DNA from 3 places in the Colwellia asteriadis genome. Region 2 is predicted to be linked to each of the others. Evidence: predicted binding sites of a transcription regulator. Region 2 holds the regulator's gene; each other region holds the start of a gene.

Evidence for each region. The regulator FNR, encoded in region 2, switches genes on or off when oxygen is low (the NO sensors DNR and NnrR bind a similar motif). The targets are predictions, from matches to a motif close to TTGATCTAGATCAA.
Region 1: a site for FNR is predicted at 1,938-1,951, ahead of trhP (prephenate-dependent tRNA uridine(34) hydroxylase TrhP). Genes of this name have one in related genera too.
Region 3: a site for FNR is predicted at 1,265-1,278, ahead of ABD005_RS10635 (OmpW/AlkL family protein). Genes of this name have one in related genera too.

The regions. Positions count from the first base shown of each region.
Region 1 is NZ_BAAAFA010000004.1:79,381-82,645, forward strand. It holds gene ABD005_RS06820 (YfhL family 4Fe-4S dicluster ferredoxin) at 25-279, opposite strand; gene trhP (prephenate-dependent tRNA uridine(34) hydroxylase TrhP) at 437-1,846, opposite strand; gene ABD005_RS06830 (HDOD domain-containing protein) at 2,105-2,947, shown strand; gene rdgC (recombination-associated protein RdgC) at 3,067-3,265, opposite strand, start outside.
Region 2 is NZ_BAAAFA010000008.1:223,111-226,375, forward strand. It holds gene ABD005_RS12800 (heavy metal translocating P-type ATPase) at 1-484, shown strand, start outside; gene ccoS (cbb3-type cytochrome oxidase assembly protein CcoS) at 518-766, shown strand; gene ABD005_RS12810 (sulfite exporter TauE/SafE family protein) at 766-1,485, shown strand; gene fnr (fumarate/nitrate reduction transcriptional regulator Fnr) at 1,542-2,261, shown strand; gene uspE (universal stress protein UspE) at 2,415-3,265, shown strand, end outside.
Region 3 is NZ_BAAAFA010000006.1:285,563-288,827, forward strand. It holds gene ABD005_RS10625 (DNA topoisomerase family protein) at 40-615, shown strand; gene tsaC (L-threonylcarbamoyladenylate synthase type 1 TsaC) at 649-1,221, shown strand; gene ABD005_RS10635 (OmpW/AlkL family protein) at 1,385-2,059, shown strand; gene aroE (shikimate dehydrogenase) at 2,176-3,012, shown strand; gene ABD005_RS10645 (hypothetical protein) at 3,024-3,257, shown strand; gene ABD005_RS10650 (gamma carbonic anhydrase family protein) at 3,260-3,265, opposite strand, start outside.

The DNA of each region.
Region 1 (3,265 bases), on a different contig from region 2:
GCGAGTTACTCATTAAGCTAAGCGCTACTCAATCATATTATACAAATTGATAAATTTATTGAGTAATTGAGAGTGTGTTTCTCTGTGGTTTTCATCAGGCTTAACACTGTCTATTGGGCAAACATTAACACAAGTTGGTGCATCATAATGACCAACACACTCAGTGCAGTTATCACTATTTATTTCATAAATCTCTGCACCTAATGTAATCGCTTCATTAGGACACTCTGGCTCACACATATCGCAATTAATACAGGTATTTAATATTTTTAATGCCATAGCTTTCTCTTACGCTACTATTTTACTGAGTTATTTACTGAGTTATTTACTGAGTTATTTACTGAGTTATTTACTGAGTTATTTACTGAGTTATTTACTGAGTTATTTACTGAGTTATTTACTGAGTTAGTGATTGATTTAGTAAAGTAATAGTCATTTAATCCGGTTGTTGGAAAGGCTGCCTTGTTGTTCCTTTTTCTGATAAGTAGCGCATAATAATTGCAAAAGATAAATCAATAGAGCATTCAAGGGCAATTAGTACTTTATGCCCCGAGCCTTTAGCATCTGTTATAACTTCGTTATTTTTTGCATTAAGCATATGGCTTAATGTAAATGTATGATTACCTGTGGGAGTCATTAGTTCAAGCTTATCGCCAACTAAAAACTTATTCTTTACATCAATTTCAACTAAACCTGTTGTCTGGTTTCGTCCTATGACTTCACCAACAAATTGCTGCGTATCACTTTTTGAATAACCATAATCATAATTTTGAGTATCACCATGGCGATGACGCTTAAGAAAGCCTTCGGTATAGCCGCGGTGAGCTAGGTGCTCTAAATCGTTATTTAACTTAGGGTTAAAGGGCTTATTTGTCATGGCGTCGTTAATTGCCTGTGCGTATACCTGTGCTGTTCTTGCACAATAATAAAAAGACTTAGTACGTCCTTCAATTTTAAGCGAGTGTACTCCCATATTGACTAATCGTTGTACATGTTCAACTGCACGTAAATCTTTAGAGTTCATGATGTAGGTGCCGTGCTCATCTTCAAAAGCCGGCATATATTCGCCAGGCCTACCTTGCTCTTGTAATAAAACAATATCATCTATTGGGTTATTTTGAGTTGTTTCTATTTTGTTCGAAGGAAGGTAAATACCAACATCGTTAATACTTGTTTCTATTTCGTTGGCTGGGGAGCAAGCGATAATATCACCTGTTTCAGTTTCTTTAGCTTCGTGGGTATCGTACTTCCAGCGACATGAATTAGTACAAGTGCCTTGGTTAGGATCTCGTTTATTAATATAACCAGATAGTAAACAGCGACCCGAGTAGGCCATACATAATGCACCGTGAACAAATACCTCTATTTCCATTTCGGGGCAGTGTATGCGAATATCTTCTATTTCATCGAGTGATAGTTCACGCGACAATATAACCCGCTCAACCCCTTGTTGCTGCCAAAACTTAACCGTTGCCCAGTTAACCGCATTAGCTTGTACAGAGAGGTGAATAGGCATATCGGGAAAATTTTCTCGCACCAGCATAATTAAGCCTGGATCTGACATAATTAAGGCGTCAGGCTTCATGGCAATTACTGGTGCGATATCTTTTAAGAAGGTTTTTAATTTTCCGTTATGTGGCGCTATATTATTAACAAGATAAAACTTTTTCCCTAATGCATGCGCTTCATTAATACCTATTTGAATATTCGGTAGAGTAAATTCGTTATTACGTACCCTTAAAGAGTAACGAGGTTGTCCTGCATAAACAGCATCAGCTCCATAAGCAAAAGCATAGCGCATATTTTTAAGGCTACCCGCAGGGGACAGAAGTTCGGGTTTCATCATTGCGTAACTCGTTAATAATAGTGAGGAGGAAAAGTAGGGCGCGAATTATACTGGTAATAGCGGTTGGCAACAATTTAAAGGCGACGATGTGATGATCTAGATCAATGTTTTAGTAAGGCTCTCAATACCCCAAGTAGGTCAATAAAGACCTTATAGAACATTGCCTTATTTAGTTGAAAAATATTATAAAAAAAAACTAGGATTACATTATTTTGTGCTACTTTTAAAAGTAAGGATAATAAAAATAAAGGTGAATTCATGGCAGCATCAAATGCTTTATATACAATTTTAACGGAAAAAATTAATCAAGATACTTTAGTCTTACCGACATTACCTGAAGTCGCCTTAAAAGTCAGAGCTGCAGCAGATGATCCTGAAATTAATTTAAGTCAGATGAGTGATATTATCGCACAAGATCCTGCGTTATCTTTAGGGATGCTCAAAGTCGCTAATAGTGCCATTTTAGGACGGAGCGTTAAGGTTGAAACGGTGCCTCAAGCAGTAACTCGTATCGGTTTACAACAAATTAAAAGTATTGCTACAGCAATGGCGTTAGAGCAAGTTTTTGTGTCAGATAATGATATTGTAAAGCTGTATATGAAAAAATCGTGGGCAAAAACGATTGATATCGCATCGGTTGCCATTAGTCTTATGACATTATATTTAAAAGAGAATAAACGTACTTCATTAAGCTTAGACACAATAACTCTTGCCGCGTTAGTTCATAATATTGGTGTTTTACCTATTTTAACCGAAGCTGAAAATCATCCTGATGTTTTTGCTAATCCAACGTTTTTACAACAAGCGATCATTAAATTGTCTGGGAGAATAGGCGGAGCTATTACAAGGGCTTGGGGGTTTTCTGATGAATTTACGTTACTTGCAGAAAGCTGGAGTGATTTAACCATTTTACCAAACGAAGTTCATTATTTAGACTTTATTCGTGCTGGTGCTATTTACCATGACGTATTCAAAAACGAAACAACGAAAGAAGCATTACTTGCGAATTATACTAAAAAGGGGATTTTACCTGAGGTTGACTATATGCAGTGTGATGAGTTTTCAGCTATGTGTGCTGAAGTGAAAACGATGTTTACTTAATGAGTAAGCGTTAATCTACGGCTGAGTTAAAGTGAATTGGATTGAGTCAAGGTAACGAATAAGTAAAAGGGAAGTCATAACTTCCCTTTTTTAATAACTCAGCAACAGTTTAACAATAACTAATCTTTATCTAAATAGTCAGTCGTTTTTAATGAGAACTCAGCAAGCAAATCAGTAATAAAGCGGTTTAGCTCTCCTGACATTAGAGCAAAATCTGCGTCAAGTTTTGCAAGTATGTCATCGCTATCGATATCATCATTTTGCTCTTGTAGTACATCGTAAAACTTAAGGCGCTTAACGGCTAAATCGTCACATAAA
Region 2 (3,265 bases):
TAAAACTGGCCGCACTATGCTGCTATCTGGTGATAGTCAACAAGCCTGTGATAAGTTAGCAACGGTGTTACCGCTAAGCTCTGTTGAAGGCTCGCTTAGTGCTCAAGATAAAATGCATAAAATTCAGCAAGCTCAGCAAAATGAAAAATTTAATGTTGCCATGACCGGTGATGGCGTTAACGACTCACCTGTATTTGGCGCAGCGCATGTATCTATTGCGATGGGTTGTGGCGCCGATATTACTAAAAGTGGTGCTGATGTTATTTTACTTAATAATAAGTTAAGTAGCATCAATACGCTAATAAAGGTGGGTCATAAAACCCGTCGAATTATTATTCAAAACTACTTATGGGCGTTTGGATATAATGCTATTGTACTACCATTGGCCGTAGCGGGTTATATCACGCCCTACATGGCAGTCATTGGTATGTCAACCAGCTCTATTTTAGTCATAACTAATTCACTTCGCTTGTTGAAAAAGTAATTAGTAAACACCGAGGGTTTAGTGATGAGTATAATGTATATTTTAATTCCAGTTGCGGCGATTCTAACCGCATTAGGGATTTATCTTTTTTTCTGGGCAGTTAAAACAGAGCAATTTGATGATTTAGAAAAACAAGGTATGAGCATCTTGTTTAATGATGATAGCCAGCAAAAAGATCAAGAAAAATCAGCGCCGAGTGATAGCAATATAGCAGCAAAAGCTAACGCTGCACCTCTAGCTACAAACCCCACCAATAATTCAAGCGCTGATGTAAAGAAGTAATGCTAACCGATTTACTATCAGCTTTTATTGTTGGTTTACTAGGCTCAGGTCACTGTTTAGCCATGTGTGGGGGTATTACTACCATGCTAACGTCGGCTACTGAAAAACCTAAACAACAAGGTGATATTGCTATCACTGAACAGCAGACCTACCCGACAAAATCAAGCAATAACACGTCTTTAATATTTTCATATCATATTGGCCGTATTGCCAGCTACACCTTGATTGGCGCGATTGTCGGCTTTAGTGGCTCATTAGCTGCAAAAAGTATCGGTGTTCCCCTTGGGGGGTTGCGCATGGTTGCCGCCATATTTTTAATTCTACTCGGCTTATATTTAGGTCAATGGTTAATGTGGTTAAACAGAGTAGAAGCGCTTGGGAAGTATTTATGGCGTTATTTGTCACCATTAGCTAAGTATGTCATTCCCGTCAATAGCACCAAACAAGCTTTAGGTTTAGGGGCTTTATGGGGTTGGTTACCTTGTGGGCTAGTTTATTCAACCCTCACCTGGTCATTAGCTAGCGGAAGTAGCCTAACAGGAGCAGGAATAATGTTATTTTTTGGTTTAGGTACTTTGCCTGCGCTCATAGCACTGTCTCTAGGTATTAATAGCTTTAAAAGCCTTTTGCTTAATGCTAACTTCAAGAAAACAATGGCAATTTCTCTAATATTATATGGCTGTTATAGTTTAACTGTTGCATATCAATTAATGTTCTAATACCCTATCAGCACGGTCGATATTACAGTCCTTTAAATTAAGAGTTATTATCTATTATGCCAAGTAAAAATTGCCCCGGTATACAACACATTAAGTGTCAAAACTGCAGTATTAGTGAATTATGTTTACCTTTTTCACTGAATGAGCAAGAGTTAAATAGCCTTGATGACATTATCGATAGAAAACGTCCTATTCATAAAGGCGATAAAATTTTTCATGACGGACAACAATTACACGCCTTATTTGCTATTCGTTCAGGGACTTTCAAAACATTTACGGTTAATGAGCAAGGCGAAGAACAAATAACAGGTTTTCATTTAGCAGGAGATTTACTGGGTTTTGATGCCATTGCAGAAAGCTGTCACCCTAGCTTTGCTCAGGCGCTTGAAACTTCGATGGTCTGTGAAATCCCTTATAATAACCTTGATCAGCTCTCTAACACTATGCCTAAGTTGAAAAAGCAGGTATTACGTCTAATGAGTAATGAAATTAAAACCGATCAGGCAATGTTAACCTTACTTAATAGAAAAAACGCTGAGCAACGTGTAGCTACTTTTTTAGTGACCTTAAGTGAGCGCTATCATTCGCGAGGATTATCAGCAACTGAATTTAGGTTAACCATGACTCGTAGCGATATTGGTAATTATATTGGCTTAACTGTTGAAACGATTAGTCGTTTACTTAATCGTTTTCATAAAAGTAACTTAATCAAAGTAGACGGTAAATTAATTACTATTGTAGATATTGACGCCTTGTCTGACGTCGCAGAAATTTAATTAGTTATAGCTTTTCCTCCCCCACCGAGATAGCTCCGTTTATCTCGGTGTTTAATGAAATCAATTCATAATATCTTAATTTAAATCAAGCATTCACTCCTCAATTTTGCTATAAAGTAATTATGAATTACTTTTATTAACGAGAGGTTTACCATGGAAATGTATCAAAATATACTGGTTATTATCGACCCAACAACTGATGAGCAAAAAGCCTTAAAGCGAGCTGTAGATCTAGCCTCACGTATTCATAAAAATAACAATACAGCCATTAATATTACTGCTTTTTTCAGCATTTTTGATTTTTCCTATGAGATGACAACAATACTATCTCATAACGAACGCGACTCTATGCGTCAAATGGTTATCGATGAGAAACAAAAATGGTTAGATGAAATTATCGCCGAAATAGCGCCTAATACGCAAGTAACTAGCAAAGTCGTATGGCATAACAGGCCTTACGAAGCCATTATCAATCAAGTAATTGAGCACAACTTTGATCTGGTTATTAAAGGAACTCATCAACATGATAAATTTAAATCAGTAGTCTTTACACCTACTGATTGGCATATCCTGAGAAAATGTCCATGCCCGGTATTATTAGTCAAAGATCACGAGTGGCCAAAAAATGGTAATATTCTAGCAGCTCTTAATATTGGTAGTGATGAGAGCGAACATAGCTCACTCAATAGCAAAATAACAAAGCAAGCTAAACAACTAACAGCTGTGGTTGACGGTAATTTACACTTAGTCAACTCTTACCCTGGCACCCCAATTAATATCGCTATTGAAGTTCCTGAGTTTGATGCCACCGAATACAATGCAGTCATGCTAAAGCATCACCAAGAAGCCATGAACACACATGCTGAACAATTTGGTGTTGAATTAACAAACACTCATATTGGTGAAGGCTTACCAGAAACGGTTATTGAAGAGTTTGCCCGAAAACTAGATGCTGAATTAGTTGTTTTAGGAACCATTGGTCGTACTGGCATATCGGCAGCGTT
Region 3 (3,265 bases), on a different contig from region 2:
GCATTATTTATTAACCATAGTTCGCACTATTTTAGCCTAATGACTAAAGCTGATAAGCCTTTATTTACCCACCATGAACATGCTTTAGAAAAAGCATACCAGGTTTGTCCTGAGTGTGGCTCTGAACTTACTATAAAAAATGGTAAATCAGGCGCTTTTTTGGGGTGTTCAAATTATCCTACCTGTCAATTTACGCGTGCTGTCGTTGAACATGAACGTGTAGAAGATAAAGTACTTCCTGGTAGCGAATGTCCACTATGTCAATCTCAGTTAGCGGTTAAGCAAGGTCGCTATGGTATGTTTATTGGTTGTACTAATTATCCGCAATGCCATCATATTGAAGACAGCCAAACTCATGAAGATATTGATGTCGATTGTCCATCGTGCGCGAGTAAAAAGCTATCAGGTAAATTAAAAGAAAAAACCAACCGTTTTGGTAAAACGTTTTATTCTTGTGATAACTACCCAAAATGTAAGTACGTACTGAATAATGAGCCGGTAGCGCAAACATGCCCAGAGTGCCAATGGCCTGTCTTAATCAAGCGTACTATGGCTAGTGGAGAAGTGTTAAGTTGTCCGCAAAAAAAATGTACCTATAAAGTAAAAGCGATATAATTAGATAATTTTTCGCTCTATAGAGTCACCAACATGTCAGTTACTTCACTATCGCCATCAATATTAGAGGCCTCTGAAGCTCTTCTTCAGGGAGGGGTTATTGCTTACCCTACTGAAGGCGTTTTCGGTTTAGGCTGCGACCCTGACAATAGCGTAGCGGTTGAGAAAGTATTAAAGTTGAAACAACGCTCTATAGATAAAGGACTCATCTTGCTAGCAGGGGACTATAGCCAAGTACAAAAATACATTGATGAATCCGTTATCACTTCAGAACAAATGACTATTATTTTGTCGCGCTGGCCTAATGCCATAACTCAAGTGCTTCCTGCAAAAGAAAGTGTGCCAACCTTATTAAAAGGTGTGTTCAGTACTATTGCTGTGCGTATCACCCAACACCCTGATGTTATTGCATTGTGCAAGCAAACTAATAAAGCCATTGTTTCAACCAGCGCCAACCTTTCAGGTCAACCATCAGCATTAACCTGGCAGCAAGTACTGGAGCAATTCCCTACAGAGCTTGATGGTTTGATTAAAACAAATACTTTAGGTAGAGCCAGCGCTTCAACTATTATTGATGGCATCACAGGGCAAGTATATAGAGGTTAGTGCTTTTACTGTTTAATAAAAGTTCAACTCAATAAACCTATTGTTGATCGAAATCAAATAATAAACCTTAATTACTCAATTGCACTGATAAAACTTGCGCTGGATCAACGTCCCTTTTGCGGTGAGTACTATGATGTCCTTAAATTAATTAAGGACACTCATCATGAAAAAAACATTATTAGCATTAACATTATTATCAAGCATTTCTACAGCTGCCTTTGCACATCAAGCTGGCGATATTCTGATTCGTGGTGGCGCAACTATGGTTGCTCCTGATAGCGGTAAAACACCTATATATTTAGGTGGTAGTGATGCTGCTGGCTTATCTTTGTCAGTAGATGACAATACTCAGTTAGGTTTGAACTTCGTTTATTTTGTTGATAACAACTGGGCGGTAGAGCTACTGGCGGCAACTCCTTTTACTCACGACATTACTATTCATGATCCAAATAATGCTCTAGGTGTTGACGGCGCCAAATTAGCTGAAGTAACTCACTTACCACCAACGTTAAGCGCATTATACTATTTCGATACCGGTTCAGCATTTAAGCCCTACCTCGGTTTAGGGGTTAACTATACTCACTTCTTTAAAGAAGAGTTTGAAGCTGCACCTAAAACTTTAGGCTTATCAAATTTACAGTTAGATAGTTCGTTTGGTTTATCAGTACAAATTGGCGCAGATTATGAGCTAACTGATAACTGGTCTATTAACGCTTCTGCTCGATATATTGATATCAATACTAAAGCCACCTTTGATGTTGGCGGAGATAGTATTGGTAGCGCTTCTGTTGATATTGACCCAATGGTTTACTCAGTAATGCTTGGCTATAAATTTTAATAGAGTTTTTTATTACATGTAATTAATTAAAAGCAGTAAGTTATTACTGCTTTTTTGTTTCTATAAGATAGTGATTCAGTTAGGCTGTAGCTCTTAATAAATCGATATAAATGCTTATGGAACCGTCAAATTTAGATAAATACTGTGTTTTTGGTAACCCTATTGCACAATCTCGCTCGCCTTTTATTCACCATGCTTTTGCTGTCGCTACTAATAAGAAAATTAGTTACCAAGCTAAATTTGTAGAGCTAGGTGAATTTACTTCAGCCATTCAAACATTTATTAAAGAGGGTGGAAAGGGCGCTAATGTTACCGCGCCTTTTAAAGAAGAAGCGCTACGTATTGCTGATCACTTAACTGAACGTGCTCGTTTAGCTGGCGCAGTCAACACCTTAACAATCAAAGATGGTAAAATTTACGGTGATAATACTGATGGCGAAGGGTTAGTTCAGGATCTTATTCGTAATAATATTATATTGGAAAATAGTCGGATATTGCTATTAGGTGCAGGTGGTGCAGCGAAAGGCGTTATACTCCCATTATTAAGCCAGAGTCCTAAGAGTATCACTATTGCTAATCGCACATTAAGCAAAGCAAGTGAATTATGTCAGCAATTTAATAATGATAAATTATTTTCATGTGAGCTTACAGAAGAGTCAGCGCAACCATTTGATATTATTATTAATGCAACCTCTGCTAGCTTGTCGGGTCAAACGTTTACATTATCGTCTTCTATTATTGCCTCACATACAGCTTGCTACGATATGGTTTATGGTAAAGCTAAAACGCCTTTTATACTTTGGGCTGAAAAACATAGCGCCAATAAAAAACTCGACGGTTTAGGTATGTTAGTTGGGCAAGCAGCAGAAAGCTTTCAGCTTTGGCACAGCACTAAACCTGAAGTTGACCCAGTTATAAATAAATTAAGACAGTCACTTAAGTCTGAATCATAAAGGCGAATATAATGAATCAATCAATATTGTTTAATGATGATCTTATTTTTAATGAGGCTCAAGACGCTTGGTGTTTTACAGGGCTTATATCAGGACAGAAGGTAACTATCTACTTTCATTCAATAGAGTTAAAGCAGCTAGAAGAAATTAATAGCTGCACTAAGTATGATTTAGAAGAAATAACCGAATTATGGCTAGAGAAAAACGAGCTTGAAGGCGATGTTATACATATTAATATGAAATAGCCCTAATT